Regions from separate parts of the Crossiella cryophila genome, predicted to be linked through region 2. Evidence: riboswitches for the same ligand, from Rfam matches in the RefSeq annotation. Region 2 holds a riboswitch; each other region holds the start of a gene.
The links. A riboswitch is a leader RNA that binds a small molecule or an ion and turns the genes downstream of it on or off. The one in region 2 is predicted to bind cobalamin.
Positions count from the first base shown of each region.

Region 1: another riboswitch for cobalamin. It lies ahead of metE (5-methyltetrahydropteroyltriglutamate--homocysteine S-methyltransferase); the one in region 2 lies ahead of metE (5-methyltetrahydropteroyltriglutamate--homocysteine S-methyltransferase).
Region 3: another riboswitch for cobalamin. It lies ahead of HNR67_RS33330 (CbtB domain-containing protein); the one in region 2 lies ahead of metE (5-methyltetrahydropteroyltriglutamate--homocysteine S-methyltransferase).

Region 1 covers NZ_JACHMH010000001.1:5,271,178-5,281,431, forward strand. Annotated here, with positions in the region: gene HNR67_RS23195 (hypothetical protein) at 6-665, shown strand; gene HNR67_RS23200 (SDR family NAD(P)-dependent oxidoreductase) at 798-1,544, opposite strand; gene HNR67_RS23205 (short-chain fatty acyl-CoA regulator family protein) at 1,580-3,001, opposite strand; gene aceA (isocitrate lyase) at 3,147-4,415, shown strand; gene aceB (malate synthase A) at 4,448-6,010, shown strand; gene rraA (ribonuclease E activity regulator RraA) at 6,007-6,504, shown strand; gene metE (5-methyltetrahydropteroyltriglutamate--homocysteine S-methyltransferase) at 6,570-8,804, opposite strand; cobalamin riboswitch at 8,924-9,130, opposite strand; gene cobF (precorrin-6A synthase (deacetylating)) at 9,170-9,946, opposite strand; gene HNR67_RS23235 (sulfite oxidase) at 10,081-10,254, shown strand, end outside.
Region 2 covers NZ_JACHMH010000001.1:8,117,159-8,127,412, reverse strand. Annotated here, with positions in the region: gene HNR67_RS34830 (NACHT domain-containing protein) at 1-2,433, opposite strand, end outside; cobalamin riboswitch at 2,476-2,696, shown strand; gene metE (5-methyltetrahydropteroyltriglutamate--homocysteine S-methyltransferase) at 2,844-5,135, shown strand; gene idi (isopentenyl-diphosphate Delta-isomerase) at 5,282-5,818, shown strand; gene HNR67_RS34815 (glycoside hydrolase family 88/105 protein) at 6,043-7,221, opposite strand; gene HNR67_RS34810 (glycoside hydrolase family 88/105 protein) at 7,230-8,402, opposite strand; gene HNR67_RS34805 (glycoside hydrolase family 31 protein) at 8,417-10,254, opposite strand, start outside.
Region 3 covers NZ_JACHMH010000001.1:7,779,229-7,789,482, reverse strand. Annotated here, with positions in the region: gene HNR67_RS33350 (SDR family oxidoreductase) at 1-1,169, shown strand, start outside; gene HNR67_RS33345 (metal-dependent hydrolase) at 1,201-2,073, shown strand; gene HNR67_RS33340 (PDR/VanB family oxidoreductase) at 2,073-3,104, shown strand; gene HNR67_RS33335 (TetR/AcrR family transcriptional regulator) at 3,166-3,777, shown strand; cobalamin riboswitch at 3,905-4,081, shown strand; gene HNR67_RS33330 (CbtB domain-containing protein) at 4,105-4,302, shown strand; gene HNR67_RS33325 (CbtA family protein) at 4,317-5,066, shown strand; gene HNR67_RS33320 (class I SAM-dependent methyltransferase) at 5,126-5,956, shown strand; gene HNR67_RS33315 (LacI family DNA-binding transcriptional regulator) at 5,960-6,994, shown strand; gene HNR67_RS33310 (aldehyde dehydrogenase) at 6,984-8,417, opposite strand; gene HNR67_RS33305 (response regulator transcription factor) at 8,663-9,274, shown strand; gene HNR67_RS33300 (response regulator transcription factor) at 9,271-9,888, shown strand; gene sbnB (2,3-diaminopropionate biosynthesis protein SbnB) at 9,960-10,254, opposite strand, start outside.

The DNA.
Region 1 (10,254 bases), 2.8 Mb from region 2:
GCGAGATGAAGATGCCGATCACGGTGCACCAGGCTCGCCTCGACGGCCGGGACTGGCGGGTGATCCGCCCGGCTGGCGGTCTCGCGCACGCCGAGTTCTGGGACGTGAGCTGGCAGCTCTGGCTACGCGTCGACCGAGGCTCCGCTTACCGCTTAGGCATCCTCTGGCTCCTGGCCGCCCGCTCCAAGCACACCATCATCCACCTCCCCCTCCGCAACGGCGACCGCGCGCTCGGCGGCGAGGACCTCCCCGGTCAGCGCAAGGACCTCGTCCTCTGCCAGCACAGCCTCCAGCTCCGCGCCTCCCTCTGGCCCCGACTGCGATCAGCCCTGGACAAGGGCAAGCCGCAAACCGTGCACCTCCCCGACAGCGACCTGCCGGACCCGGACCGCGTCGACCGTCAAGCCCTGCTGCACCGCGACAACCAGGATCTCCTCAACGAGCGCAGCCACGCCGACACCGTCTTCCTTTCCGGCAGCGCGCCCGTGTTCCGGCACACCGCCGACCGCTTCTTCGACCTCGCCTTCCGCGCCCCGGGCACCGCCCCTGGCGAGGACCCGGCCGATCACGTGTTCTCCCGCATCGACTGGGACGAAGGCGTACTCGGCAACGCGCGCGGGATCCACGTCGAGTACCGCCCCCGCTGGGCCTCCGCGACGAAGTAACCGCCACCCCGCGTACGAGATCGGCCAACACGGCGTACCACAACGGCCAACACGGCGTACGAGATCGGCCAACACGGCGTACGACAACGGCCAACACGGCGTACGAGATCGGCCAACACGGTGGAGGAGGGGTTAGGGGCGGAGGTGGGAGGCTCCGTTGAGGTCGATGATGGTGCCGGAGGTCCAGGCGGAGGCTGGGGCGGAGAGGTGGAGGACGGTGTGGGCTACTTCCTCCGGGGTGCCTACTCGGCCGAAGGGGCTTTCCTGGCGGAGGGCCTCACCGGAGGGGGCCGCGAGTTTGGGTTGCTGGCGTTCGGTGGCGATGAAGCCGGGGGCCACTGAGGTCACGGCGATGTGGTGGGGCGCGAGGGCGATGGCCAGGGATTGGCCGAGGGCGTGCAGGGCCGCCTTGCTCGCGGCGTAGGCGGGGTGGGTGGGTTCGCCTCGGTAAGCGCCGCGGGAGCCGATGTTGACGATGCTGCCGGGGGCGCCGCGGTCGATGAGGTGGCGGGCCACCGCCCAGGTGACGTTGGCGGCGCCGAGCAAGTTGACCTGGATCATGTGTTGCCAGGTGGCGACCCAGTCGGCGTAGTCGACCTCGGCTGGGGCGTGGCGGTTCTCCGCGGTGGGGGCCACGCCGGCGTTGTTGACCAGGACGTCGACCCGGCCAAGGGCGATGATGGCGTCGGTGGCGATCCGGGCCGCGGCGGCCGGATCGGCCAGGTCGCCGGTGACCAGGGCGTGGCCGGTGCCGGGCAGGGCGGCCAGGGTCGACTTGGCTTCCTCGTGCGGCCGGGTGCTGTGCACGGCGACCCGCTCGCCCGCGTGGGCGAAGGCGAGTGCGACCGCGCGGCCGATGCCCCGGGAAGCCCCCGTCACCAGCACTCCTCTGCGCTCAGCCACCTTGGGCTCGGTCAACGAGACCCCTCCCGGAACGGTTGCAGTGGGTACGGCACGAACGTGCTGCGATTCTCGTCCACCCGCAGCGGCTTGCCGATCGGTGGGGACGAACGCTGCGGGCACAGCGGGCGGTCGCAGGTCTGGCAGCCGGGGCCGATCGGGGTGGCCGCGGCCGCGTCGTCCAGGTCGGTGCCCGCCGAATAGACCAGGCGGCCGGCGTGCCGGATCTCGCAACCCAGGCCGACCGCGAAGGACTTGCCGGGACTCGCGTAGCCGCCGCGGCTGCGGGAGACCGTGCGGGCGACCCAGAAGTAGCGCTGGCCGTCCGGCATCGCGGCCACCTGGGTGATCACCCGGCCGGGGGCGGAGAACGCGCTGTAGACGCTCCACAGTGGACACGTGCCGCCCGCCCTGGAGAAGTGGAAACCGGTGGCGGACTGGCGTTTGGACACGTTCCCGGCCCGGTCCACCCGCACGAAGGAGAACGGCACCCCGCGCGCACCCGGCCGTTGCAGGGTGGTCAGCCGGTGGCAGATGGTCTCGAAGCCCATGGCGAAGTGGTCGGCCAGCAGTTCGATGTCGTAGCGCAGCCGCTCGGCGGTCTCGTGGAAGGCGCGGTAGGGCATCACCAGCGCGGCCGCGGCGTAGCGGGCCAGGCCGACCCGGATCAGCGAGCGGACCGGGCCCTCGGGCTCGGCGCTGTCCCGGACAATGGCGTCCAGTGAATCGCCGAATTCGAGTAACGCGATTTGGGTGGCCATCCGGAAAGCCTGCTGGCCAGGTCGCATGTTCAGCGAAAGGCTGAGTGTCCTGGTGGCCGGATCGAAGTGGTGCAATTCACCTGCCGAACCCTTATGAGCTACATCACCCACCATGGTGCGCACGTGCACACCGTGCTTGTCGGCCAGTCTGGCGGTCAGCGCGGCGCGCACCTCGCCGGGCCGGATGCCGATCACCCCGGCCACCTGCTCGGCCGCGTCGTCCAGGCTGGGGAAGTGGTTGGCGTAGGTGTAGAAGAAGTCGCGGACCCGCTCGTGCGCGCCGATCACCGACTCCACCGCGCGGTCCCCGGCGAGCAGGCCGAGCTGCTCGTCCAGGTGCTGGTTGCGCCGGTGCAACGCGATCACCGCCTTGGCCAGCTCAGGCCGGGAAGTGGCGAGTTCCCGCAGGTCATCGGCTGAAACCTCGGCCGAGGACAGGGCCTCGCGCAGTTCGGCGAACAGCCGCGCGGAGTCCTGGGCGGCGAAGAAGGAGGCGTCAACGCCGAAGGTCTCGGTGATCTTGAGCAGCACCGGAACGGTCAGCGGCCGGGAGTCGTGCTCGATCTGGTTGAGGTAACTCGGCGAGATGCCCAGCGAGCGCGCGAGGTCGACCTGGTTCAGCCCCCGCTCCTCGCGCAGCCTGCGCACCCTGCCGCCGACGAAGGTCTTGGCCATCCCGCACCTCCAGTGATGACCAGCCTAGGGCCTGCTGGCTAATTCCCGAATTCGCAAGATTCGCAGAATCGCCGTTGAAGATTTTCAGAAATTGGCAGATTGCGGATCTCGACCGGTGCGGTGAATTCCTGCCAATGTCCTCGACATGTTGAGCGCGAAGCAGATCGCTGAGAACTGGGCCACCGACCCCCGCTGGGCCGGCATCGAGCGCACGCACACCGCCGAGGACGTGGTCCGGCTGCGTGGCAGCGTGGTCGAGGAGCACACCCTGGCCCGGCTGGGCGCGCAGCGGCTGTGGGAGCTGCTGCACACCGAGGACTACATCAACTCCCTCGGCGCGCTGACCGGCAACCAGGCCGTGCAGCAGGTCAGGGCCGGCCTCAAGGCCATCTACCTCTCCGGCTGGCAGGTCGCCGCGGACGCCAACCTGTCCGGCCAGACCTACCCGGACCAGAGCCTCTACCCGGCCAACTCGGTGCCGCAGGTGGTGCGCCGGATCAACAACGCGCTGCTGCGCGCCGACCAGATCAGCCACGCCGAGAACGAGCCGAACGCCCCGCACTGGCTGGCCCCGATCGTGGCCGACGCCGAGGCCGGTTTCGGCGGCCCGCTCAACGCCTTCGAGCTGATGAAGGGCATGATCGCCGCTGGCGCGGCAGGCGTGCACTGGGAGGACCAGCTCGCCTCGGAGAAGAAGTGCGGCCACCTGGGCGGCAAGGTGCTCATCCCCACCGGCCAGCACGTGCGCACGCTGACCTCGGCCCGGCTGGCCGCCGACATCGCCGGCGTGCCCACGCTGGTGATCGCCCGCACCGACGCCGAGGCCGCCAACCTGATCACCAGTGACGTGGACGAGCGGGATCAGCCCTACGTCACCGGCGAGCGCACCGCGGAGGGTTTCTACCGGGTGCGCAACGGGATCGAGCCCTGCATCGCCCGCGGCCTGGCCTACGCCCCGCACTCCGACCTGCTGTGGATGGAGACCGGCACGCCGGACCTGGAGGTGGCCCGCCGCTTCGCCGAGGCCATCAAGTCGCAGTACCCGGACCAGCTGCTGGCCTACAACTGCTCGCCCTCGTTCAACTGGCGCCGTCACCTCGACGACGCCACCATCGCCAAGTTCCAGCGCGAACTCGGCCACATGGGCTACAAGTTCCAGTTCATCACCCTCGCCGGGTTCCACGCGCTCAACCACTCCATGTTCGACCTGGCCAAGGGCTACGCGGCCACCGGCATGACCGCGTATGTGGAGCTGCAGGAGCGCGAGTTCGCCGCCGAGGCCGAGGGCTACACCGCGACCAAGCACCAGCGCGAGGTCGGCACCGGCTACTTCGACCTGGTCAGCACCGCGATCAACCCGGCGGCCTCGACCACCGCGCTGGCCGAGTCCACCGAAGCCGCCCAGTTCGCCTGAGTCCCCGTCCCAGAGACCGCAGAGGAGGCATCGTGCCCAGCAGAGTCCAGCTCACCGGCCCGTGGGGCGAGCGGTTCGAGGAGGTCCTGACGCCGGAGGCGATCGAGTTCGTGGTGCGGCTGGACGACCGGTTCGCCGGCCGCCGCGCCGAACTGCTCGCCGCGCGGCGGGAACGGCGGGAGTTCTTCGCCGAGGGCGGGCTGCCCGACTTCCTGCCGGAGACCAGGGCGATCCGTGAGGACCCGACCTGGCGGGTGGCCCAGCCCGCGCCGGGCCTGCGCGATCGCCGGGTGGAGATCACCGGGCCGCCGGAGCGCAAGATGGCGATCAACGCGCTCAACTCCGGCGCGAAGGTGTGGATGGCCGATTTCGAGGACGCCACCGCGCCCACCTGGGCCAACATCGTCACCGGTCAGCTCAACCTGATCGACGCGATCGAGCGGCGGATCGACTTCACCGCCGAGGGCGGCAAGCACTACGCCCTCGGCGCGGAAGTGGCCACCATCGTGGTGCGGCCGCGTGGCTGGCACCTGGTGGACAAGCACGTGGTGGTGGAGGGCAGGCCGATCTCGGCCAGCCTGCTCGACTTCGGCCTCTACCTCTTCCACTGCGGGCAGCGGCAGATCGAGCGCGGCCACGGCCCGTACTTCTACCTGCCCAAGCTGGAAAGCCACCTCGAAGCGCGGCTGTGGAACGACGTCTTCACCTACGCCCAGCGGGAACTCGGCATCCCGCAGGGCACCATCCGGGCCACCGTGCTGATCGAGACCAGCACCGCGGCCTTCGAGATGGAGGAGATCCTCTACGAGCTGCGCGAGCACAGCGCCGGGCTCAACGCGGGCCGCTGGGACTACATCTTCAGTGTCATCAAGAACTTCGGCCACCGCCCGGAGTTCGTGCTGCCCGACCGCGGCCAGGTGACCATGACGGTGCCGTTCATGCGCGCCTACACCGAACTGCTGGTGCGCACCTGCCACCAGCGCGGCGCGCACGCCATCGGCGGCATGGCCGCCTTCATCCCCAGCCGGGACGCCGAATCCAACACCGTGGTGCTGGAGAAGGTGCGCGAGGACAAGGAACGCGAGGCCGGGGACGGCTTCGACGGCTCCTGGGTGGCCCACCCCGGCCTGGTCCCGGTGTGCGCGAAGGCGTTCGGCCAGCCCGACCAGCTCGACCGGCAGCGCCCGGACGTCACGGTCACCGCGACCGAGTTGCTGGCCGTGGACCGCACCCCCGGCCGGGTCACCGAGGCGGGGCTGCGCGGCAACATCTCCGTTGCGGCGCAGTACTTCCAGGCCTGGCTGGACGGGACAGGGGCGGCCTCCATCGGGGGCCTGATGGAGGACGCGGCCACCGCCGAGATCGCGCGTTGCCAGGTGTGGCAGTGGCTCTACCACATCACCCCGCTGGCCGAGGGCGGCATGGTCAGCGAGGAACTGGTGCAGGCCATGCTGGACAAGGAGTTGCTGGAGATCCGGCCGGAACGCCGGGACGCGGTGCGCGCCTTGTTCACCGCGAACGCGCTGGCGGAGCGGCCGCCGTCGTTCTTCACCACCACGGCCTACGCCGGTCACCTGGCGGTGCGCGCGTCATGAGCACCGCCACGACGAAGACCTTCGCCACCGCCGATCTGGCCGACCGGGAGGGCGACGCGGTGCGCAGCTGCGACACCCAGTTCCGCCAGTTCGGCGGCAGGCTGGTCTTCGCCGGGCCGGTCCGCACGGTCTCCTGCTTACAGGACAACGCATTGCTGAAAGCGGTGCTGTCCGAGCCGGGGGATGGCCGGGTGCTGGTGGTCGACGGCGGCGGGTCCACGCACACCGCGCTGGTCGGCGATCTTATCGCGGAACTGGCCCGGCGCAACGGCTGGCGCGGCCTGCTCGTGCACGGGGCGGTCCGGGATGCCGCGGTGCTGCGCACCCTGGACATCGGGATCAAGGCACTGGGCACGAATCCACGGCGCAGCGCCAAAACCGGGGCCGGGCAGGTGGACGTGCCGGTGGAGTTCGGCGGGATCACCTTCTGCCCCGGCGATTTCCTGGTCAGCGACCACGACGGCGTGGTCGTGCTGGACCACCCGCCCGTCTAGGGATCGGGCGGGTCGGCGCGTGGTGCGCGGGATGTCTCCCCCGCGCACCACGCGCTTTTTCGTTGTCAGACCAGGGTTTCGCGGACCTTGCGGGCCGCGGTGACCAGGTGCCGCAGGGCGGGCTCGACCTCGGCGTAACCGCGGGTCTTCAGCCCGCAGTCCGGGTTGATCCACAGCCGCTTGGGCGGCACCGCGGCGGCCGCGGCCGCGACCAGGTCGGTGACCTCGTCCTGTCCGGGCACCCGCGGGGAGTGGATGTCGTAGACACCCGGACCAACGCCGCGGCTGAAGCCGGTGGCGCGCAGGTCTTCCAGGACCTCCATCTTGGACCGGGCGGCCTCGATGGTGGTCACGTCCGCGCCGAGGCCGTCGATGGCGTCGATGACCTCGCTGAACTCCGAGTAGCACAGGTGCGTGTGGATCTGGGTGGCCGGCGCGGCCCCGGCGACGGCGAGCTGGAAGGAGCCCACCGACCACTCGAGGTACTCCGGCTGGTCGGCCGCGTGCAGCGGCAGCAGCTCGCGCAGCGCGGGCTCGTCGACCTGGATGATCTGGATGCCCGCGGCCTCCAGGTCGGCGATCTCATCGCGCAGCGCCAGTGCCACCTGGTCGGCGGTCTGGCCAAGCGGCTGGTCATCGCGGACGAAGGACCAGGCCAGGATGGTCACCGGGCCGGTCAGCATGCCCTTGACCGGCTTGCTGGTCAGCGACTGGGCGTAGGTGGCCCAGTCCACGGTGATCGGCTTGGGCCGGGTGACGTCGCCGTGGATGATCGGCGGCCGCACGCAGCGCGAGCCGTAGGACTGCACCCAGCCGAGTTCGGTGGAGGCGAAGCCGTCCAGGTGCTCGGCGAAGTACTGCACCATGTCGTTGCGCTCGGGCTCACCGTGCACCAGCACGTCCAGGCCGATGTCCTCCTGGAGCTTGATCACCCGGGCGATCTCGGCGCGCATCCGCTCGTCGTACTGCGCCTGGGTGAGGTCCCCGGTGCGCAGCCCGGCCCGCGCGGTGCGGATCTCGCCGGTCTGCGGGAAGGAACCGATGGTGGTGGTGGCCAGCGGCGGCAGACCAAGGCTGGCGTCCTGGGCGGCGGCCCGCTCGGCGTAGGGCGCGCGCAGGCGATCCGCGGGCTGCAACGCGGCGACCTTGGCGCGCACCGCGTCGTCCCGGCGCGGCTCGGCGGTGGGCTGGACGGCCTCGTCGGCCCACTCACCGGTGGCGCCCTCACGGAGCGCGCGGCCCAGCAGCACGACCTCGCGCACCTTCTGCCTGGCGAAGGCCAGCCGGGAGCGGACCTCCGGCTCCAGACCGGTCTCGGCGTCCAGGTCATAGGGCACGTGCAGCAGCGTGGAGGAGGTGCCGACCACGACCTCGTCGGCCGCGCCCAGCAGCGAGACCGCCTTGGCCAGCGCCGCGCGCAGGTCCGCGCGCCACACGTTGCGGCCGTCGATCACACCGGCGACCAGGGTCTTGCCGCGCAGCGCCGGAACGCTGGCGATGCCCTCGGTGGTACCGGCCACCAGGTCGACCGCGATGGCCTCGATGTCGGTGCCCGCCAGCACCGGCAGTGCCGGGCCGAGCGGGCCGTAGAAGCCGGTGACCAGCAGCTTCGGCCGGTTCGGCACCGCGGCCAGGCGCTCGTAGGCGCGGCCCAGCGCGGCCAGCTCCTCCTCGGTGCGGTCCGCGGCGAAACCGGGCTCGTCGAACTGCACCCAGGACACGCCCTCGGCGGCCAGCGCGCCGAGCAGCTCCACGTAGACCGCGAGCAGGTCGTCCAGCCGGGCCAGCGGGTCAGCGCCCTTGGCCAGCAGCAGGAAGGTGACCGGGCCGAGCAGCACCGGGCGGGTGTCCACACCCAGCGCCTTGGCCTCCCGGTACTCCTCGATCGGCTTGCCACCGGCCAGGAAGAACACGGTGTCCTGGTCGATCTCGGGCACCAGGTAGTGGTAGTTGGTGTCGAACCACTTCGTCATCTCCAGCGGCGGCACCTCATCGGTGCCCCGCGCGGCGGCGAAGTAGGTGTCCAGGTCGTTGTCCTGGCGGTAGCGCGCAGGGACCGCGCCGACCAGGGCCGCGGTGTCCAGCACCTGGTCGTAGAAGGAGAACGTGTTGGAGGGGACCGAATCCAGCCCCGCGTCGTGCAGTTCCAGCCAGGTGGAAGTGCGCAACTCCTTGGCGGTGGCGAGCAGGGCGTCGCGGCCGATGCGGCCCGCCCAGTACTGCTCCACCGCGCGCTTGAGTTCCCGGCGCGGACCGATCCGCGGATAGCCCAGGACGGTGGCGCCGATACCGCTGGTCACAAGCTCTCTCCTCGCGAGCGTGCAGGAGTCCGGATTGATCCCAGGGCACGCCGGCGGGCGGCACGAGGCCGCGTCCGCACAAGCCCACCCGAGAGGCTTCCGGACCACCGTGAACCCGGCGGGCTCACGGACCAGTGGCAGGTCTTCGGACTCACGGGCGCCGTGCTCGCTCCTACCGGCCGTCGCTTCCCACGCTCGCGCGCAGTGCTTGATGACGGCTTTCGTTCCCGTTCACCGCTGCGGGGCAGTCCCGGATTCGCACCGGGTTCCCTCTTGCCTCGCCAAGCCGTTCAACGGCCGGGCGAACCACCAGCCTCGCGAGCGTAGCGCACCGTGGGAGCAACGCTCAGGATCTGGGATTTTCCTTAGACTCCACCGGCAGAACGGCGCAGCAGGTAGGAGTCCATGATCCACCCCTTGGCGTCCCTGGCACGTTGCCTGCTCGCCACGATCTGTTCGGCCACCGCCACCAGCGGTCCGGCGATCAGGATCTCGTCCGCGGTGCCCACGTAGGCGCCCCAATGGATGGTCGCGCCCGGTTCGTCAAGGTGTTCGAGGAAGGTGTTGTGTGCGTCGAGCATCACCAGCACATCGTCCACGCCCTCGGGCCAGCCGTCGGCGAGCCGGCGTCCGGTGGTGATCTGCACCGCACCGGCGATCTGGTTGAAGGTGATCCGGTGCCGGGCGGCCAGCGCGGACAGGCTGCTGATCCCCGGCCGCACCCGCACCTCGAAGTCCGCGCCCCCGGCCAGCACCCCCTCGACCACCGCGATGATGCTGTCGTAGAGCGCCGGATCGCCCCACACCAGGAACGCCCCGGTCTCGGTCGGCCCCAGGTGCTCGGCGATCAACTCGGCACACAGCTCGACCCGCCGCGCCCGCCAGTCCGCCACCGCCTCGACATACCCGTCGCCGTCCCGCCGCCGGGGCGGGTCCTCGACCCGAGCCACCCGGTAGCCGCCGCCGGGCACGTGGGTGTCCAGGATGACCTGGCGCAGGTCCGAGAGTTCGCGCGCCTGCCCGGCCTTGTCCAGGAAGAACACCACATCGGCGCGCCGCAGCGCGTCCACCGCCTCCACCGTGATCTGCCCCGGATCGCCCGCCCCGATCCCGACCACCTCGACCACCCGCCGCACCCGCACCCCGTTCCTCGCCGTTCCCAGTGCATCGATTGTCCGCCACGGCCGATCTCCCGCTTCTCCCCGGAGTCGGCTCGATGGGGTGGCCCTCCGGGCAACTGGTCTTTTCACGCCCCGGACCAGCCAATACTGACCCAATGTCCCATCGCGACCTGACGGACGAGGCGGCCTACGACCGGCAACGCCTGGCCGGCCTGTCCCGCCGCGCCCTACTCCGCCTGACCGCCGGCCTGGGCGCGGCCGCCGCGCTGTCCGCGACCGCGGGCGGATTGGCCGTCGCGGGCGAGCGCCAGGCCACCATCGTCAAACCG
Region 2 (10,254 bases):
CGTCGAGTCGATCCGTTCGGCGATCAGCACCGTCCTGAGTGTGTTCAGTACTTCCAGGGAAAGCCAGGCGCGCCACAGATGGGCCAGGCGGTCCCAGGTGCCGCGGTAGAGGTCGGGTGGGCCGATCTTCTTCTCGTGCAGGACGTAGTGGTTATCGCCAGCGAGCGCGGCGCAGAGGACCACCAGGTTCAGGCTGTACGTGGCTTGCTGGGATAGTACTGCGTTGCGAGGATAGGGATCACCATCGTGGCGGGCGGTGAAGGCGGGCAAGTCCGGGCTGTAGACAATCGCGCGGAGTTGGTGGTGCAGGATGAGGTCCAGCGCGTCGGTGTCCACGCGGTTGCGTGCCCACTCACGAAACAGGAAGACCAACTGCGGGCGAGTGTGTAGTGGAACGTGCTTCAGGCAGGCGAACCACTTCGGTGACAGGGTTGCCAGGTGGGTGTCCAGGGCACCGCGGAGGGCTTCGTCGCCGGAGAGTTTGGCGACCGTGGTGGTTTCGCGGATTACTTGGCGGAGCAGGAAGTCCGCTGCCAGAAACTCGCCGAAGGTGTTGTGCAGGAACTCGTATGCCTTGGCGTCGTTGACTCTGCCGCGGGATTCGTGGATGAAGAAGAAGCTGCCCACCAGCAGCTCGGCCTGGGTCAGTCGGTGGCCTGGGCCGTCTGGGGTTCGGGAGTTGGTGAAGTAGGCAAGATCGGCGTCCAGTTCGGTGCTCAGGATGTGCACGGCCTGGCGGTTGAACATACCGATCGCTGCCACGCCGAGGCGATTCAGTTCGGCGGTGACATCGGGAGCAGGGTCGGCCGGGTCCTTGCGGCGTTCGCGGCGGATGAACTCGGTGAGCAGGCTGTGATACAGGTCGGTGCGCTTCAGGTTTTCCGCGTCCACCAAGGGTTTCACCGTGGCGTCGTAGATGGCGAGCATGAGCAGGAGGAGGGGTTGCTCGGCCAGTTCCAGCAAGGAATCGGATGCTGGGACACTGAAGGGGCGAGCGTTGTGCGTGTTCCAGGTTTCGGCCCAGAGTTCCTGGCGGGGACGGTCGAATTCCAGGAGGCGGACGACTGTGGTGTCGGCGGGGAGGGTGGCCTTGTCGATCAGGGTGATGCGGCTGGTGATCAGGATTCGGACTGGGCGGCCGAGCATGGCCTCGCGGGACTGGAATCTGGCAGCGTGCATCAGGTAGTCGGCGAAGACTTTGCCGTTGGCCTGCAACAGTTCGTCGTAGCCATCCAGGATGATCAGGGGTGGGCTGTCGGCACGAGACCTGGCGAATTCCGACCAGTTGACGGTACGGCCGGTGTCTCGCTTTACCTGGGTTTCGAGTTGGTCCTGGAAGTCGGTTTCCGGGTTGATGTCACGGAGTTCGACCCGGACCACGGTGAACGCGGGAGCGGCCAGGCGGGCGGCAAGGACCTCGGTCAGCAGCGATTTGCCTGAGCCAGGGTGGCCGAGAATGAGCAGCGGGGATTGGGTGCTGTAGGGGGAATGCAGGAACGCCAGCAGGAACTCGCCGAGGTCCTCGTGAATTGGTAGGTTGATCCAGCGGGGTTCGTGTTCGAGGTTGGCGTCGCCGGTCCGGTTGCGGATCACCTTGAACGCCTGGGGGATGAAGGCGTCCTGTTTGGTCGGGAAGACCAGGCCATCAGCTTGGGTGCGGTCGCCGAAGACAGGATCGGCAAGGCGGAGACCGTACACAGTGGACAGATCAGTAGCGGTGGCGTCGCTCTGTGCGCCGGGGTGTAGTTCGGTGATCCGGGTCGCGAGGTCTTGCAGGCCGCGGTCGATGCGGTGCTGGTCCTGGCGGCTTACCCAGGCGGTGAGATCGGGGCTGTCGCGCAACAGTTCGACGTACTGAGCCTGGTATATCTCCTCGGTTGCGTTGACTGCGGCCTGGATGGATTCGGTCAGTTCGCGGTCACGGAGATGGTGGTTGAGGCCTGTGGCGAATTGCGTGATTCGGTTGGCCAGGTCGAGGCAGAGGGCATGCCGGTTCGAGTGCTCGCTGTGCGCCGGATGGGGAAGTTTGATCGGGTGGTCGATCAGCACCCGGTCGGGGAGCAGTTGGAGCTTCTCCGCGTCAGTCAGCGCGATCTGGGCCATCAGGTCCGGCGCGTGCCGCTCCAGCGCCGTGAAGAAGGCGGTGTAGGTCAACAAGCAGTGGGCTGCGGCCATGCGGCGGGAGCGGTCCAGGAAATCGCCGGCCCCGCGGTTGAGGAGTTTCTTGGCCGCGGCCTGGCCGAGTTTGGTGATTTCGTTCTTCGCGCCCAGTAGTGACAGGGCCTCCTTGGCGATGGTGACGCCGGAGACCAGGAGGATCACCCCGGCGAGTTTGTCCACCGCGTCAACCAGTTTGCTGTCCTGGACGCGGCCCTGTTTCACCAGCTTCTGGACCTGTTGGAAGGTGATCGCGGTCACGGTGTCCTGCCCCATGCGAACAGTGTCGCGGGCTGCCGCCGAAGAGTTACGGCGGGTAGGGTCGAAAGCGCTGGTGGTTCGCCATGGGTCCCGAGATGGGGTTTGTGGCGTCGCAAGAGGGAACCCGGTGGGAATCCGGGACTGCCCCGCAGCGGTTAGCGGGAACGACCGCCGTCATCGCACTGGACGCACGCCGTGTCTGGGAAGCGACGGCCAGTAGGAGCCTGAGCCCAGGCCTGCCCGCGAGTCCGAAGACCTGCCATCGGCCGCGTCCGCCACCTGGGTGGGCGCGTTCCCGGTTCGGCTACGAGGGATGGCCGTGGGGCGCTTGACCGTCGCGCACGGTCTGGTAGCCGCGCGTGCGTTCTTTCTTCCTCCGCCCCCGGACCGGGGTGTCGTTCTCGAGGGAAGAAGGACGTCTCAACATGACCACTGATCGAGCGACCGTGTCGGCCACCACCCTGGACTACCCGCGGATCGGGCCGAACCGCGAGTTGAAACGGGTCATCGAGGGCTTCTGGGCCGGTCGGGTCAGCGCCACCGACCTGGACGAGACCACCACCAGGCTGCGGCTGGACACGCTCACCGAACTCCATCAGGCCGGGCTGGACGAGGTGCCCACCGGCACCCAGTCGCGCTACGACCACGTGCTGGACACCGCCGTGCTGCTCGGCGCCGTGCCGCCGCGGCACGTGCGGGCAGGCGAGGACCCCCTGGACACCTACTTCGCGATGGCGCGTGGGCGGCCCGAGGCGCCGGCGCTGGAGATGACCAAGTGGTTCGGCACCAACTACCACTACCTGGTGCCCGAGATCGGGCCGGACACGCCCATCGCGCTGCGCGGCGACCAGCCGGTGCGGCAGTACCGGGAGGCCGTGGAACTGGGCATTCCCGGGCGTCCGGTGCTCCTCGGGCCGGTGACCTTCCTGCTGCTGTCGGCCGCGGCGGCGGACGCGCCCGCCGGGTTCGACCCGCTGGACCGCCTCGACGACGTGCTGGCGGCCTACCGCGAGCTGCTCGGACAGCTCAAGGCGGCCGGGGCCGGGACCGTCCAGCTCGACGAGCCCTCGCTGGTCACCGACCTCAGCCAGGCCCAGCTCGACGCGTTCACCAGGGCTTATGCCTACCTGGCCGAGTCGCCCGCGCGGCCTGAGCTGTGGGTGCAGACCTACTACGGCTTCCCCGCGCCCGCCGCGCTGGGCACCCTGGCCGGACTGCCGGTGCACACCGTGGGACTGGACTTCTCCGGCGCGGCCGGCGAGGACCTGCCCGCCGCGGTCGGCGAGGTCGGGCTGCGCGGCAAGCGGCTGGCCGCGGGGCTGGTCGACGGGCGCAACGTGTGGCGCACCGACCTGCGCCGGGCCCTGGCCACCGCGACCGTGCTGGCCGGGATGGCCGCCGAGGTGGTGGTGACCGCGGGCAGCCCGCTGCTGCACGTGCCGGTCGACCTGGCGGTGGAGGACGAACTGCCCGCGGAGCTGGTGCGGCGGCTGGCCTTTGCCAAGCAGAAGGTGGCCGAGGTGGTGGCCATCGCGCGCGGTCTGCGCGAGGGCACCCCGGCGATCGCCGAACAGCTCGCCGCCAGCGACCTGGTGCACCGCACCCCGGTGCGCCAGGACACCGTGCTGCGGGCCAGGATCGCCGGACTGTCCGAACAGGACGAACTGCGGCCCGCGCCCGCTGAGGAGCGGTTCGTGTTGCAGCAGAAGGAACTCGGGCTGCCGCGGTTGCCCACCACCACGATCGGCTCGTTCCCGCAGACCGGTGAACTGCGCAGGGCCCGCGCCGGGCACCGCACGGGCGAGTTGAGCGCGGCCGACTACCACGCGGTGCTGCGCGCCGAGGTGGACAAGGTGGTGGCGCTGCAGGAGGAACTCGATCTGGACGTGCTCGTGCACGGTGAGCCCGAGCGTACCGACATGGTCGAGTACTTCGCCGAGAAGCTGGCCGGGTTCGCCGTCACCAAACTCGGCTGGGTGCAGTCCTACGGCACCCGCTGCGCCCGCCCGCCGATCGTGCACGGCGACGTCACCCGGCCCGAGCCGATGACGGTGGAGTACTCCGCCTACGCCCAGTCCCGCACCACTCGCCCGGTCAAGGGCATGCTCACCGGCCCGGTCACCCTGCTGCAGTGGGCTTTCGTGCGGATCGACCAGCCGCGCGCGGACACCGCGAACCAGGTCGCACTGGCCCTGCGGGACGAGGTCGCCGACCTGGAGGCGGCCGGCCTGCGGGTGATCCAGGTGGACGAGCCAGGTCTGCTGGAGGGCGTGCCGCTGCGGGCCGAGCACCGCGCCGACTACCTGAAGTGGTCGGTGCGCTCGTTCCGGCTGGCCACCGCGGGTGCGAAGGCGGCGACCCAGGTGCACACGCACGTCTGCTACGCCGAACTGGCCACCGTGGTCGAGGCGGTCCGCGAGCTGGACGTGGACGTGATCAGCATCGAGTCGGCCCGCTCCGGCGGGGCCGCCGAGGCCGTCGGCGCACTCACCAGCGGCGTCGGCCCCGGCGTGTTCGACGTGCACTCGCCGGTGGTCCCCGAGGTCGCCGAACAGGCCGCCCAGCTCCGCCGCGCACTGCGCTGGCTGCCGGCCGAACGGGTCTGGGTGAACCCGGACTGCGGGCTCAAGACCCGCGGCTACGCCGAGGTCGAGCCCGCGCTGCGGGTGATGGTCGAGGCCGCCCGCACGGTCCGGGCGGAGATCGACAACGGCTGAGTCAGTCCGGAGTGGACCCGCACTGGAAGAAGTACCGTGGTGCGGTGTGGGTCCACTCTGCCGGTGCATGGACCCCGGCGGGCTTGCCTCATTACGGTGGCTCCCGACCAGGCCACACGGGATACAAAGGGGTCAGGATGGCTGTCGTGCGCAGGATCGTCGAACTCGTCGATCCGGACGGGAACACGATCGGGGAGACCTCGGTCGAAGAGGCGCACACGCCGCCCGGCCGGTTGCACCGCGCGTTCTCGGTGATGCTTTTCGATGAGGACGACCGGGTGCTGCTGCAGCAGCGGGCGAAGGTCAAGAACCGGTTCCCGGAGCTGTGGGCCAACACCTGCTGCTCGCACCCGCTGGCCGGTGAGGACATCGCGCTCTCGGCGATCAAGCGGGTCGACGAGGAACTGCACCTCAAGATCGAGGAGCTGCGCGAGGTCGGCGCCTTCACCTACCAGGCGCTGGACGGGCACGGGGCGGCCGAGCACGAGTTCGACCACGTGCTGATCGGCAAGATCGGCGCGGACGCCCACCTCACGGCCAAGCCGGAGCCGGGCGAGATCGAGCAGCTCAAGTGGGTCCAGTACAGCGAGCTGGTGGCCGACCACGCCGCCAACCCGCAGAACTACGCGCCGTGGGTCCCCGGCGTGGTCCGCCTGATCGAAGCGGCCCGCGCCACCAGCTGACCCAACACGGCCAACCCGCCGTCCCACAACGGCCAACACACCGTACGAGATCGGCCAACACGCGGTACAAGAACGGCCAACACACCGTACGAGAACGGCCAACACGCCGGGGGAGGGCAACCCCCCGGCGTGTTGGCCGTTATGGACGCTGTGTTGGCCGTTGTGGACGGTGTGTTGGCTGTTTTGGGACGGGGTGTTGGCCGTTTTGGGGTGGGGCGGGGTTGTTAGGGGTGGAGTTGTTCTTGCATGAGGAGGAAGGCGCCTAGGCCGTGTAGGTCGTTGGTGTTGCGTTTGCGGGCGTAGTAGTAGTTGAGGTCGCCGACGTTGGTGCCCTCGGAGATGTCGTAGATGTTGGTCAGGCCGTCGGCGCCGTTGCGCACCTTGGCCAGCACGCCGCGGTACCCGCGATCGGCCACCCGCTGGTAGGACCGCGAGATGTAGCCGCGCTGCACGGCCGCGTCGAGCATCGTGGTGTACATGGACGAGGCCGAGGTCTCGGTCCAGTTGTCCGGGTCGTCACCGCGGTCGACCACCTGGAACCAGCGCCCGGTCTGCCGGTCCTGGTAGCGGGCCAGTCCCTTGGCCAGGTGTTGCACGTAGCCGATGAGCTGCTGCCGCTTCGGGTGGTTCTTGGGCAGCATGTCCAGGATCTCGATGTAGGTGATCGCGGACCAGCCGAAGGCGCGGGCCCAGAAGAAGCTCGTGGTTCCGGTGTCCGACTTGGGTTTGGGGTCCCACGGGGCGTCCCGGTCGCCGTCGTAGGCGTGCCACATCAACCCGTTGTCGGCCTTGAGCCGGTTGAAGTAGGTCTCCAGGTTCCGGAGGACCTCCTCGGTGGCGTACTGCTCGTCGCCGTAGGCCTGGCCGTAGCGCATCAGGAACGGCTGGGCCATGAACACCCCGTCCGCCCACAGCTCGTTGGTCTTGCTGGTGGCGTGCCACATCCCGCCGTCGGGGGTGCGCGGGTAGGTGGTGATCCGGGTACGGATCTGGTCGGCGGCGGCCTTGTACCTGGGGTCGCCGGTCTCCTTGTGCAGGAAGATCAGCACGTTGCCGGGCTGCATCGCGTCCAGGTTGTTGAAGCTGTGGTTGACGTGCCCGTTGGCGTCGACGTGGTAGTCGGCCCACTTCTTGATGTAGGCCAGGTACTTCGGGTCCTTCAACCGCTGGTAGACCTTGTACACGCCGTAGAGGAACAACCCGCGGGTGTAGCCCCAGCCGCCGATGGTCTGCGGATCCGGGTTGCGCGCGATGGTCGAGTCGATCACCGCCTTGGACCAGTCGGTGGCCGGCGGGGCCGCACTGGCCACCGGCGCGGTCAGCGACAGCGCGAGCGCGCCCGCGGTGGCCACGGCGGTGGCCACCCGGAACAAGCGCGAGCGGAGGGTCCTGCCTCTGTTCACCGATCCTCCTACATCCGTTGGGTCAACACTTCGTTCATCACCACGAACGCGGCGAGTCCGTGCAGGTCGTTGGTCATCCGGCGGCGGGACAGGTAGGTCTGGTAGTCGCTGGGGTGGGTGCCCTCGGAGGTGTCGAGCACGTTGGCCAGGCCGTCGGCGCCCTTGACCACCTTGGCCAGCACCCCGCGATGTCCTTTGCGCGCGACGGTGTCGTAGTAGTGCGGCAGCAGGCCGAGCCGGACGGCCTTGCCCAGGGTGTAGGTGTACATGGCCGAACCGGAGGTCTCGGTCCAGTTGTCCGGGTCGTCGCCGCGGTCGACCACCTGGAACCAGCGGCCGGTGCGTGGTTCCTGGAACCGGGCGAAGGCGCGGGCCAGGGTGTGCAGGTTGGCGATCAGCCGCGGCCGGTCAGGATGGTTGCGCGGCAACACTTCCAGCACGTCGACCAGGGCCATCGAGTGCCAGCCGATGGTGCGCACCCAGTGCACCGAGGAGGTGTGCGTGACCGGGTCCGGGCCCCAGCTGGCATCGCCGTTCTCGTCGTAGGCGTGGAAGAGCAATCCGTTGGGCGCCACCAGGTGCTTGAACGTGACCAGGAGGTTGCGGGCGGCTTCGTCGTAGGCGTATTTCCCGTCGCCGTAGGCTTTTCCGTAGCGGGCCAGGAAGGGCTGCGCCATGTAGACGCTGTCCGCCCACAGCTCGCCGGGGGTGAGGCTGGAGTACCACATGCCGCCGTCCGACGTCCTGGGGTACTCGGCGATCCGGGCCCGGATGACCTCGGCTGCCTTGCGGTAGCGGACATCCCCGGTCTCGGCGTGCAGGGCGATCAGCAGGCTGCCCGGCAGCATCGGATTCTGTTGCGTCAGCGAGGTGTTGAGCCTGCCCTCGGCGTCCACGGTCAGGTCGGCCCAGCCGCGAACGTAGTCCAGGTACCGTTTCTCCCCGGTGCGGCGGTACACCTGGTACACGCCGTAGAGGAACAACCCGCGGGTGTGGCTCCACTCCCCGAAGGAGGCGGGCGTGGGGAAGCGGGTCAGGGTGGCGTCCACGACGGCCCGCGACCAGTCCACAGTGGAGGCTGGTGCGGGCGTCGCGGCGCTCACGCCGCCGGCCAGTAGGGCGCCGACGACGGCGAAGGCGGTGACCAGTCGCCTGGCGGCGCGGACTGCTCGGGTGTGCATGGGATGGCCTTTCCTCAGGGCAGGGTCAGCACGACCTGGCTGATCCCGTTGTGCGGGCGGAGTTTCACCACGGTGCCGCCGAACGCGCCGGTGGTCGTGGTCCAGCCACTGGCCCGCCCACGCAGTTCGTCCACAGTGGACTTACCGGCGGGACGGCCGTCGAGGTAGGCGGCACGCAGGCCGCTGACCCCCGGCAGGGTCAACTGGGTCTCGGCCGGCGCGTCGCGCAAGGTGATCACCAGGTGCTTGCCCACCCGGTGACTGGTCAGCTTGCCGCCGTAGGGGTTCTCCGCGCGCGCCCCGCCGTCGGCGGAGACCAGCCAGCCCGCCCGGTCCTTGCGGTCCAGATCGTTGGTGCCCCACGGTTTGGCCCACACCTGCGGCCCGCGCTGGTTGAACCCGATCGCCGCGCCCGCCCGCAGATACAGTGGGAACTCGTCCACAGTGGACTCCCGCGTGATGGTCCGGTCACCGGCGATCGTCTGCCCGCTGTGCAGGTCGATCCAGTCGCCCTTGGGCAGCCACACCCGCACCGGCGTGGACTTCCCGGCCGCCCCGTCGGCCTCGGCGCGGTCCTCGGTCACCGGCGCGGCCAGCAGGTCCGGCCCGACCATGAACTGCTGGTCAGCCGTCCAGGCCGCCTCCTCGCGCGGGTGGTCGAAGGGCATCGGCCGGGTGATCGGCACGCCGGTGGCCGCGGCGAGGCGGGCCTGCTCGAACAGGTAGGGGAACAGCTCGTAGTGCAGCTTCGCCGCGTCCCGGAACCGGCGCAGCGTGTCCGCGTCGTAGACCCACGGGGTGCCGTTGCGGCCCGGCCCGCCGACCTGGAACACCGGCGAGACCGCGGAGAGCTGCGCCCACCGGGTGAACAGGGTCGGCGAGGGCGAGTCGGGCGCGATCCGCCGGTAGCCGCCGGTGTCCGAACCCCACACCGGATGCCCGGTCATGCCGTTGTTCACCCCGCGCCGCAAGGTCAGCCGCAGTCCGTCGAAACTCATGTCCGCATCGGCCATCCAGGCCCCGCGCAGGATGGTCGGCATGCCGTCATAGCCTGCGCGGAACAGCATCGTGTAGTTGTCCCCGTGCGCCTTCCGCAGCGCGCGGGCCACGGATTCGGCGTAGAGCAACGGATACTTGTTGTGCAGCAGCCGACCCGGCCCGCCGGCGAAGGTGGACTCCTCGAAGTTGTGCTCCTCGCCGCGGTCGCCCTTGACCATGTTCACGCCCATCCGGAAGACCTGCTCCAGCTTGGCCTCGTAGTGCGCGCGGGTGGCCGGGTTGGTCAGATCCAGGTCGAGCACGTTGGTGCGATCGGACTGCACGAAGGAGTTCGGCGGGTAGTCGTGCGGGCACGGCTTGCCGTCGGACTGCTTGGCCAGGAACGGGGCCACCCACACACCCAGGTTCACCCCGCGCCGCTTCAGGTCGTCGATCATGCCCTGGGCGTCCGGGAAGACCTGCTTGTCGAAGCTCAGCGCGCCGATGCAGGCATAGGTCGGCCGCGCGCCCTCCGGCCCCTGCTCCCACGGGTTGTCGATCCACACCGTGTCCAGGGGCAGGTCGTGCGCCTGGAACTGGACGGCGTCCTCGATCACCTCGGCCTGGGTGTTGTACTTGTCCCGCCACTTCATCAGCGCGAACTGCCGCGGCGGCGGCAGCGTGGGCAGCCCGACGCGCTGGAAGTAGGAGCGGGTGACCCGCTCGGGCGAGCCGCCGTAGACCTCGTAGGAGAGGTGGTCGTCCTTGAAGCACAACTGGATCCGGTCGTTCTGCCCGTAGGCGACCGGGCAGGGCGCGGGCTTGTCCTCGCAGTGGGTGTCCGCCTGCGCGCCGGGGAAGGCGATCCGGCCTA
Region 3 (10,254 bases), 340 kb from region 2:
TCGGCGACGGCGTGCCGCTGCCGCCACCGGCCACCGTCGACGGTGTGCACGGACTCCAGCTCTACCGCGCCAACATGGCGCCGCGCTTCGCCAAGCCGGTCCAGCGGCACACCGACGTGCCGGTGCAGGTGCTCGCCCCGACCCGCGACCCCTTCGTGAGCACCTCGGTGCAGACCGACATCGCGCGCTGGGTCAGTGATCTGCGGGTGCGCCGGATCGCCGGCGGGCACTGGCTGCCGCGCAGCCGACCGGAGGTCATCGCCCGCTGCGTCACCGAGTTCGCCGAACACCTCGACGGCGCGCCGGAAACCCGTGCGCTGCGCCGGACCCGCCCGCTGCGGCCTAAGCAGCGCTGGGCCGACCACCTGGTGCTGGTCACCGGTGCGGGCAGCGGCATCGGCCGGGAGACCGCACTGGCCTTCGCCGAACACGGCGCCGACGTTGTTGTGTCCGATGTGGACGGTGAGTCGGCCGCGCGCACCGCCGAGCTGGCCGAGTTGTTCGGGATCAGCGCCAGCGCGCACACCGTGGACGTGGCCGACGAGAAGGCCATGATCGCCTTCGCCGAGGAGGTCCGGCGCGGCCGCGGCGTGCCGGACGTGGTGATCAACAACGCCGGGATCGGCATGGCCGGGGCGTTGCTGGACACCAGCACCCAGGACTGGCAGCGGGTCATCGACGTCAACCTGTGGGGTGTCATCCACGGCTCCCGCATCTTCGCCGACCAACTGGTCGAGAGAGGCGAGGGCGGGCACCTGGTCAACATCGCCTCCGCCGCGGCCTACCTGCACTCGCGCACCCTGCCCGCCTACGCCACCACCAAGTCCGCGGTGCTCACCCTGACCCAGTGCCTGCGCGCCGAACTCGCCCCGCACCGGATCGGCGTCACCGCGGTCTGCCCCGGCATCGTCAACACCAACATCACCCGCAGCACCCGGTTCGTCGGCCTCGACGACCGAGGGCAGGAACAGGCCCGCGCCAGCACCTCCGCGTTGTACCGCAGGCGGAACTACCCGCCATCGAAGGTGGCGCGGGCCATCCTGCTGGCCGTGCACCAGGACAAGCCGATCGCGCCGGTGACCCCCGAGGCGCATGCCGGACTGCTGCTCTCCCGGCTGACCCCCGGCCTGCTGCGCGCCGCCGCCCGCTACGACCTCACCCCGCACTGATCCACCGGAACCCTGATCACCGGAGCGTCCGATGAGCCACGAGCAACCCGACCGGCTGGTCCTCACCCCGCGAGACGTGCACTTCGACTGGTCCAAGACCCCGCTGCACTGGGTGCCGGGGGAGCCGTTCACCACGCACATCCTCAACGTCACCCACCTGCTGCTGCCCGAGGGTGAACGCTGGTTCGTCCGGGTCTTCCAGCAGGCGCTGCCACTGATCCGGGACGCCGAACTGCGCGAGCAGGTGATCGGCTTCGTCGGGCAGGAGGCGGTGCACGCCGAAGCCCACCAGGGCGCCCAGGAACACCTGCGGGAACAGGGGATCGACCCGGATCCGTACGTGCGGCAGTTGGAGTGGATCTTCGGCCGGATCCTCGGCGACCGGGACCTGGACGCGCGCGGGCAGCGGGCCTGGCTGATCGAACGGCTGGCCTACGTGGCCGCGGTGGAACACGTCACCGCCTTCCTCGGGCAGTGGGTCCTGGATGCCCGCGGCCTGGACCGGGCAGGCCTCGACCCGACCATGCTGGACCTGCTGCGCTGGCACGGGGCCGAGGAGGTCGAGCACCGCTCGGTCGCCTTCGACCTGTACCAGCACATCGACGGCAGCTACCTGCGGCGACTGCGCGCGATGGCCGTCGTCGCGCCCGCGCTGACGCTGTGCTGGGTGCGCGGCCTGCGCTACCTGATGCAGGCCGACCCGGTGCTGCGCGGGCAGGTCAAGTCGAGTTGGCGGGATGTGCCGCGCAGTGCCCGGCGCGGCCTGCTGCCCGGCTACGGATCGTTGCTGCGCAAGCTGTCCACCTTCCTGCGCCGCTCCTACCACCCCTCCCAGGAGGGCTCCACCGCCCGTGCCGTGGCCTACCTGGCGACCTCGCCGGCGGCCAGGGCCGCGGAGCACTGATGACTCGCCAGGACACCCCGCCGCACCCCATCGGCGCCGGTCCCGACCGACTGGTCGGTTGGGCGGCGCGCGCGATGGACGGCTACATCCGGCTGCTGCGCCGCGGCGGGGCCGCCGAAAGGCCGGTCGAGCCACCGCGGCGGGTGCGGATCGCCGAGGTCAGGGCCGAGGCCGAGGACGTGGTCAGCCTGCGTCTGGTCGCCGTCGACCGGGTCCAGCTGCCCGCCTGGCAGCCCGGCCACCACCTGGACGTGCACCTGCCCTCGGGCAAGCGACGGCAGTACTCGCTGTGCGGGGACCCTACCGACCGTTCGGTCGGCTACCGGATCGCGGTGCGCCGGATCGCCGACGGCGGTGGCGGCTCGCGCGAGGTGCACGAACTGCGTGCCGGGGACGAACTGGGCATCCGTGGCCCGCGCAACGCCTTCCCGTTCGTGCGTGCCCCGCGGTACCTGTTCCTGGCCGGTGGCATCGGGATCACCCCGATCCTGCCGATGGTGCACGCCGCCGCCATGGCGGGTGCGGACTGGCGACTTGTCTACAGTGGACGGTCGCGGGCCAGCCTGCCGTTCCTGGCCGAGCTGGCCCGCTACGGCGACCGGGTGCGGGTGCACGCCGACGACGAGCACGGCGGCCCACCCACCGCGGCGGACCTGGTCGACCCCGGCGACTCGGTGCTCTACTGCTGCGGCCCGCCACCCATGCTGGCCGCGGTCAAACAGGCCGTCCCGGTGCGCAGGCCGCTCTACAGCGAACGCTTCAGCCCGCCGCCGATCCTGGGCGGCGCGCCCTTCGAGGTCGAACTGCGCCGCACCGGCGTCACCGTGCCGGTGCCGGCCGAGGTCTCCGCGCTGACCGCGATCCGCGCCGTGCTGCCCGACGTCGGCTACTCCTGCCAGCAGGGTTTCTGCGGCACCTGCCGGGTCCGGGTGCTCGACGGCGAAGTGGACCGCGTCCATCCGGCCGACGAACCGGACCAGGCGCGCATCTGCGTGACCCGCGGGCGCACCCGGCTCACCCTGGATCTGTGATGATGAACCGGACATGACTGAACTGACCGAGACCAGCGGCCAGCCCCGGCGCAAACGGCGGATGTCCCCGGCCGAACGCCGCGAGGACCTCATCGGCGCCGCACTGGAGCTGTACAGCAGCCGGGCGCCGGAACTGGTGTCGATCGAGGACATCATCACCCACGCCGACGTGTCCAGAGCACTGTTCTACCGCTACTTCGGCAGCCTGCGCGAGGTGCACGTGGCCGCGCTGCGCACCGCGGTGGACGAGCTGGTGGACCGGCTGACCCGGCGCGAGCCCGGCACGCTGATCGATCAGCTCCGCTACGCCCTCGGCGTGTTCGTCGACGTCGCCGACACCTACGCCACCGCCTACATCGCGTTGCTGCGCAGTGGATCCGTGGTCGCCACCAGGGACACCGACACGCTGGTCGACGAGGTCCGGCACGTCGCGGTGCGGGAGATCCTGGACGTCACCGGGGTCACCGAGCCGAGCCCGTTCATGCTGCTGACCCTGCGCTGCTGGGTCGCGGTGGTCGAGGGCACCCTGCTGATCTGGTTGCAGGACCGCGATCACAGCCGTGAGGAACTGATCGACTGGTTGATCGACCAGCTGGCCGCGATGACCGCGGCCACCGCCACCCGCGACCCCGTCACCGCCGCACTGCTGACCCGGATCGCCCCGGACGTCTGATCGCCCCCACCCCGGGATCCAGCAGGTGAACGTCTGGGCGCGACGAAAGTTCCGCGCAATGCCGTATCGCCACCTGATTGTGATCCTGATGACCCGTTCAGAGCTGGCTGCGCCGCTGGCGGGTGGCCTACGGTCACTGGGCCGCAGTGTTCGGGAAGCCGGTGCGAATCCGGCGTGGTCCTCGCCACTGTGACCGGGGAAGTCCCGTCTCGATCAAGGCCACTGGCCGGTTCGCCGGCTGGGAAGGCAGGAGACGTGGCCATGATCCGGGAGCCAGGAGACCGGCTGCGGCGCGCACGGAACCGTCCACGAGGTATGGAGGAGAACATGTCGGCATCCGCCGCGTCCCCCGATCGACCGACCGCCATCGCGGTGCCAGCCTGGTCCTGGCTGGTCGCCGCGGCCGCGCTGATCGTCCTGTACGTCCTGTTGCAGGAGAACGGTCTGCTGCTGGCGCACAGCTCCGAGCTGATCCACGAGTTCGCGCACGACGGGCGCCACGCGCTCGGCGTTCCGTGCCACTGAACGGGGACCCGCAGATGACTAGTCCCACCTTCGGGTCCACGCTGCTCCGCGGCGGGCTGGCCGGCGTGATCGCCGGGCTGGCAGGCGCCGCGGTGCAGTACTTCCTGACCGAGATCCCCCTGGAGGCCGCACTCGCCGTGGAGGAGGCCCGCCCGGCCGAACCCTCGGCGGGCGACCACCACGAGGAGCTGTTCGACCGGGGCACCCAGCTCGTCGGCGGGCTGCTGGCCACCGTGGTGATCGGGCTGGCCATCGGCCTGGTCTTCGCGGTCGCCTTCGCGCGGCTGCGCCACCGGCTGCCCGGCCGGGCCGACCTGGACCGCGCGTTGCTGCTGGGCGGGGTCGGGTTCCTGACGATCTCCTTGCTGCCCGGCCTGAAGTACCCGGCCAACCCGCCCGGCGTCGGCGATCCGTCCACTGTGGAGGAACGCACGCTGCTGTACCTGGCGGTCATCGTCGCGGGCCTGGTGCTGGCCAACCTGGCGCCGTGGTTCAACCGTTTCCTGGCCCGCAAGGGTCTTGACCGCTCGGTCCGGCTCGTGCTGACCGGACTGTCCACTGTGGTCCTGCTGGCGCTGGTGGTCATCCTGCTGCCCGCCAACAACGACCCGATCCCGGCGGACATCCCGGCCCCGCTGCTCTGGCAGTTCCGGCTGTACTCGCTGATCCAGCTGGCCACCCTGTGGACGGTGCTGGCCAGTGTGTTCGGCCTGCTGCTGGACCGTCAGCTGCGCAAGGCTGACACGCAGGCGCTGGCCGCATAGCATCAACGGGCCGGGGCCGCGGGGCGAGGAGCCCGCGGCCCCGGCCCTATGCTTGCCCGGTGAGCACCGCACAACAACGCTGGGCCCGGCAGCTCGCGGACTGGGCCATCCCGGCGCACGTGCTGGCCGGGGCCGCCGAATCGCCGTGGGTGTTGCCGCGTCAGGTGTTCCGCCGCCGCGCCGCCGCCCAGCTCGCCGCACCCGCCGGGGCCACCCACGACCAGGCCAGGGCCGCGCTGGCGGAATCCGGGTCGCTGCTGGACATCGGCGCCGGGGCCGGGGCGAGCAGCCTGCCGTTGCTGGCCGCCGGGCTGGTCACCGGGTTCACCGCGGTGGACGCCGACGCCGACCTGCTCGCCGCCTGCGTTGAGAGCGCGGAATCCCTCGGCGTGCCAACGCGCGGGCTGCGCGGCCGCTGGCCGGATCTGGCCATGCGGGCCGGGGCCGCCGATGTGGTGGTGTGCGGCAACGTGGTGTTCAACGTGCCCGACCTCGCCCCGTTCATCGCCGCCCTCACCGCGGCCGCCCGGCGCGAGGTGGTGCTGGAGACCGCGACCCGGCACCCGCTGATCGACCTCAACCCGCTGTGGCGGCACTTCCACGGCATCACCCGCCCAGAGGGCCCCACCGCCGATGATCTGCTGGCCGCGCTGGACGAACTCGGCGTGCACCCGCACGTCGCCCGCTGGCGGCGACCACCCGGACTCGAGCCCCGGGACTTCGCCGAACTGGTCGAGACCACCCGGCGACGCCTGTGCCTGCCAACGGAATCCGCGGCCGAGGTCGGCCGGGTGCTCCGCGAGCACGGCCACAACCCTGACCTGACAGCGGATCCGGGCGCCGCAGGTCGCGAGCTGGTGACCCTGACCTGGCCCGGCTGGGCGGACTGAGGGGTGAGCAGGCAGCGGGTCACCCAGGCCGAGGTAGCGCGTGTCGCCGGTGTGTCCCAGGCGATGGTCTCGTTGGTGCTCAACGGATCCAGTGACGTGCGGATCGCGCCGGAGACCAGGGCCAGGGTGCAGGAGGCGTTGCGCAGCACCGGGTACACCGTGGACATCATGGGCAGGCGGTTGCGCGGCAAGGGGAACAACATCCTCGGCGTGTTCAGCTACGAGTCGGTCTTCCCCTCCGGCGGCGCCGACTTCTACCGCCCGATCCTGCGCGGCATCGAGGAGGAGGCCGAGGCCCAGGGCTATGACCTGTTGCTGTTCACCAGTTCCGGCCGCCGCGCCGGCCGCCGCCAGGTGTATGAGAACGGGACCAACCGGCTGGGCATCGCCGACGGCAGCATCCTGTTGGGGCGGCACAATGATCCGGCCGAACTGGCCCGGCTGACGCGGGAGCGGTTCCCGTTCGTCTTCATCGGCCGCCGCGAGTCCCCGGCCGGACCGATCGCCTACGTCGGCGCGGACTACGTCGAGGCGACCCGGCAGTGCTACGACCGGCTGTGGCGACTGGGACATCGGCGGATCGCCTTGCTGGGCCTGGCCGGGGACCACGAACCCACCGTGGACCGGCGGCGCGGTTATGAGGTGGCCGCCCGCCGCCACCGGCGTACACCCCTTGTACTGCAACAGGAAGACCCGGACCAGGCGTGGCAGGCACTGGTCGCCGAGCAGGTGACCGGGGTGCTGGTCGAGACCACCGCGATGGCCGAGGGATTGCACGCGCGGGCCACCGCGGCCGGGCTCGACGTGCCGGGTGACCTGTCGATTATCCTGTTGGGGGACAACGATCCCAGCCAGGGTGGCGGCGACTCGGCGGTGGACTGGTCGATGTTCCGCATCCCACGCGAGGAGCTGGGCGCCACCGCGGTGCGGGTGCTTCTCGAGCTGCTGGCCGGCCGGAGTCCGGACTCCGGCCATCGCCTGCTGTTGCCCTGCGTGCTGCACGAGGGCGGCACGGTGGCCGCCGCGGTCAGGCGTTGATCGTCTTCAGCTCGACGTACCCGGACAGCCCTGCCACACCCATCTCCCGGCCGAGCCCGCTGGCCTTGTAGCCGCCGAAGGGCGCGTCGAAACCGCCGGGGTCGCCGTTGACCAGCACACCGCCGGTGCGCAGCCGCCGGGCCACCGCGAGGGCGCGATCCTGGTCGGCGGACCAGACCGCGCCGGAGAGGCCGTAGTCGGAGTCATTCGCGATGCGGATCGCCTCCTCCTCGGTCTCGTAGGCGATCAGCGAGAGCACCGGGCCGAAGATCTCCTCGCGGGCGATCCGCATGTCGTTGCGCACCTCGGCGAACACCGTGGGACGCACGTAGTTCCCGCCGGTCAGGCCCTCGGGCTCCTCGGGTCCGCCGACGACCAGGCGGGCGCCCTCCGCGATGCCCAGCCGGATGTAGCCGCGCACGCGTTCCTGCTGCGCCGGGGTGACCATCGGGCCGATGAAGGTGGCCGGGTCCCGCGGATCGCCAACCGGGATGGCCCCGACCACACCGGCGATCGCGTCCACGAACTCCTCGTACCTGCTGCGCGGCAACAACAGCCGGCTGATCGAACCGCAGGACTCGCCGTTGTTGCCGAAGGAGGCGAACGGCAGCTGGCTCAGCATCGTGGGCAGGTCGGCGTCGGCCAGCACGATGCCCGCGGACTTGCCGCCCAGCTCCAGGCTGACCCGCTTGAGCTGCTCGCCCGCGATGGCCGCGATCCGGCGTCCGGCGGCGGTGGATCCGGTGAAGGCGACCTTGTCCACACCCGGGTGCGCGACCAGGTACTCGCTGGCCCCCCGGTGCGCGGGCAGGATGCTCAGCACGCCATCGGGCAGTCCGGCCGCCGCGAAGACCTCGGCCAGCAGCAGGGCGTCCAGTGCGGTCTCCGGCGAGGCATTGAGGATCACCGCGCACCCGGCCAGCAGGGCAGGGACGATCTTGACCAGCGCGGACTGGTGCGGGGCGTTCCACGGGATGACCGCGGCCACCACGCCGACCGGCTCCCGGCGCACGATCGGGCCAGGCCCGTTGGGGGTGCTGACCCGCTCCTCCCAGCCGAACTCCGCCGCGGCGCGCAGGTAGGCGTTGGTCTGCTCGGCCATCGCGGTCTGTAGTGAGCTGGTGAACCAGGACGGGGTGCCGTTCTCGGCGGTGACCAGCTCGGCGATCTCGGTGGCGCGCTGGGCGTGCAGCTCGTTGAACCGGGCGATCAGGGCCTGCCGGTGTTCGGGGGTGGTGTGCGGCCAGGGGCCGTGGTCGAAGGCGGCGCGGGCGGCGCTGACCGCGCGGTCGACATCGGCGGGGGTGGCCTGGGCGGCGTGTCCGACTACCGGCCGGTCGTGTGGGGAGACCACCACGATCGGTTCGGCGATCTCCGGCGCGACCCACTGGCCGCCGACGTAGAGCTTGTCGTAGGTGATCATTCCTGACCTCCGGGCTGTCGTATCCAACTAGTTGGTTAGTTGGCGTCTGGAGTCAAGGTAACAGACCGCTGGGCTTTTGTGCGATGTGGCCGTGGTCCCGCGTCCCTACCGACCGGTCGGTAGGGAGAGATTGTGGGTGGTCGCGTACGTGGGTGGCGGAAATGTGGGTGGTCGGACCCGATGTGCCGTCGGTCGGCCACGTATTGGCTTGTCAACAGGAGGCAACACGACCGAGGAGGGACCGGATGGGTGAGCCGGTGCGGGTCAGCGTCGTCGCGATGGACCCGATGCTGGAAGCCGGCGCGACCGGTGCATTGCACAGCTGCCCGGATGTGGCCGTGGCGGGCCCGGCCGAGGTGGCGGAGGTGACCGTGGTGATCGTGGACGCGGTGGCCGAGGCCGTGCTGGACCTGGTGCGGGAGACCAGGAACGGCCCGGACCGGCCGGAGGTGGTACTGGTGGCCACCGACCTGGAACCGGCGGAAGCCCTGCACGCCATCGCCGCGGGCGCCCGCGGCCTGCTGCGGCGCCGGGAGGCCAGCGCGGACCGGCTGGCCCGCACCGTGCTGGCCGCCGCCGGCGGTGACTGCACGGTGCCGCCGGATCTGCTGGACTCGCTGCTGGAGCACCGCGCCCGGCCGGTGGCGCGGGCCGGGGTCGGCGGGGTGACGCTCAACGAGCGGGAACGCGAGGTGCTGCGGCTGGTCGCGGACGGGCGGGAGACCGGGGAGATCGCCCAGGAGCTGTGCTACTCGCCGCGGACCGTGGTCAGCGTGGTGCACGACATCACGCACCGGTTCCGGCTGCGCAACCGGGCGCACGCGGTGGCCTACGCGCTGCGGGCAGGTCTGTTGTGACCGCGGTGGCGCAGCTGCGGGTGCGGCTGGACGCGACCGATGCCACGGTCCGGGCCGGGGCGCTGGAGTTGTTGTCCCGCGCGGGCATCACCGTCGACCCGGCGGAGCCGACGGTGACCCTGGCCGTCGGCGGCACGGTGGAGGAGGCCCTTGACGCCGCCCTCACCACCCCGGAGCAGGCACTTCCAGTCACCGAACCCGGGCGGGGCAGGCGGCTGATGGTGCTGGCCGACACCTTCGCACCGGCCGGCGTGCTGCGCGCGGTGCGCACCGGGGTCAGCGTGCTGCTGCACACCCGGCGCACCACCGCCGACCAGTTGGTCGCCGCGGTGCACTCGGCCCGGCACGGCGACGGCCGGTTGCCCTCGGAGGTGCTGGCCCGGCTGCTGTCCGGACCGGAGACCGCGGTGGTCACCGCACCCCGCACACTCACCGCGCGGCAGACCGCCGTGCTGACCCTGATGGCCGACGGGCACGGCAACGCCGCGATCGCCCGTTCGCTGTCCTGTTCCGAGCACACCGTGAAGAACGTGATCTATGAGTTGATGGCCCGGCTCCAGGTGCGCAACCGCTCGCACGCGGTGGCCCGCGCGGTCCGCGCCGGGCTCATCTGATGTCCGGATAATCACTGGCACACAAGGAAAAGGCCCCGTCGTTCGCGACGGGGCCTTCGTGCCGTGGTGGATCAGCCGGTGGAACTCAAGGCGGCCTCCTCGGCGGGTAGGAAGTCGGTGAGTTCCACCCCGAGCCCGGACTCCCGCGCGACCCGCAGCACCAGCGCGGACACGGCCAGGTCGAGCACGCCGAGACCGAAGGGGGAGAACAGGGTCACCCGGTGCGGGTCCCGCCGGTGGTTGGTGCCGGTGTCGAGCAGGTCGCCGAGCGCACCGGTGATGAACTCGCGGTGGCCAAGGTGCTGTTCGGCCAGGTGCAGCGAGGTGGCCGCGCGGCACACGTGGTCGTGGTCGTCGACGATGTTC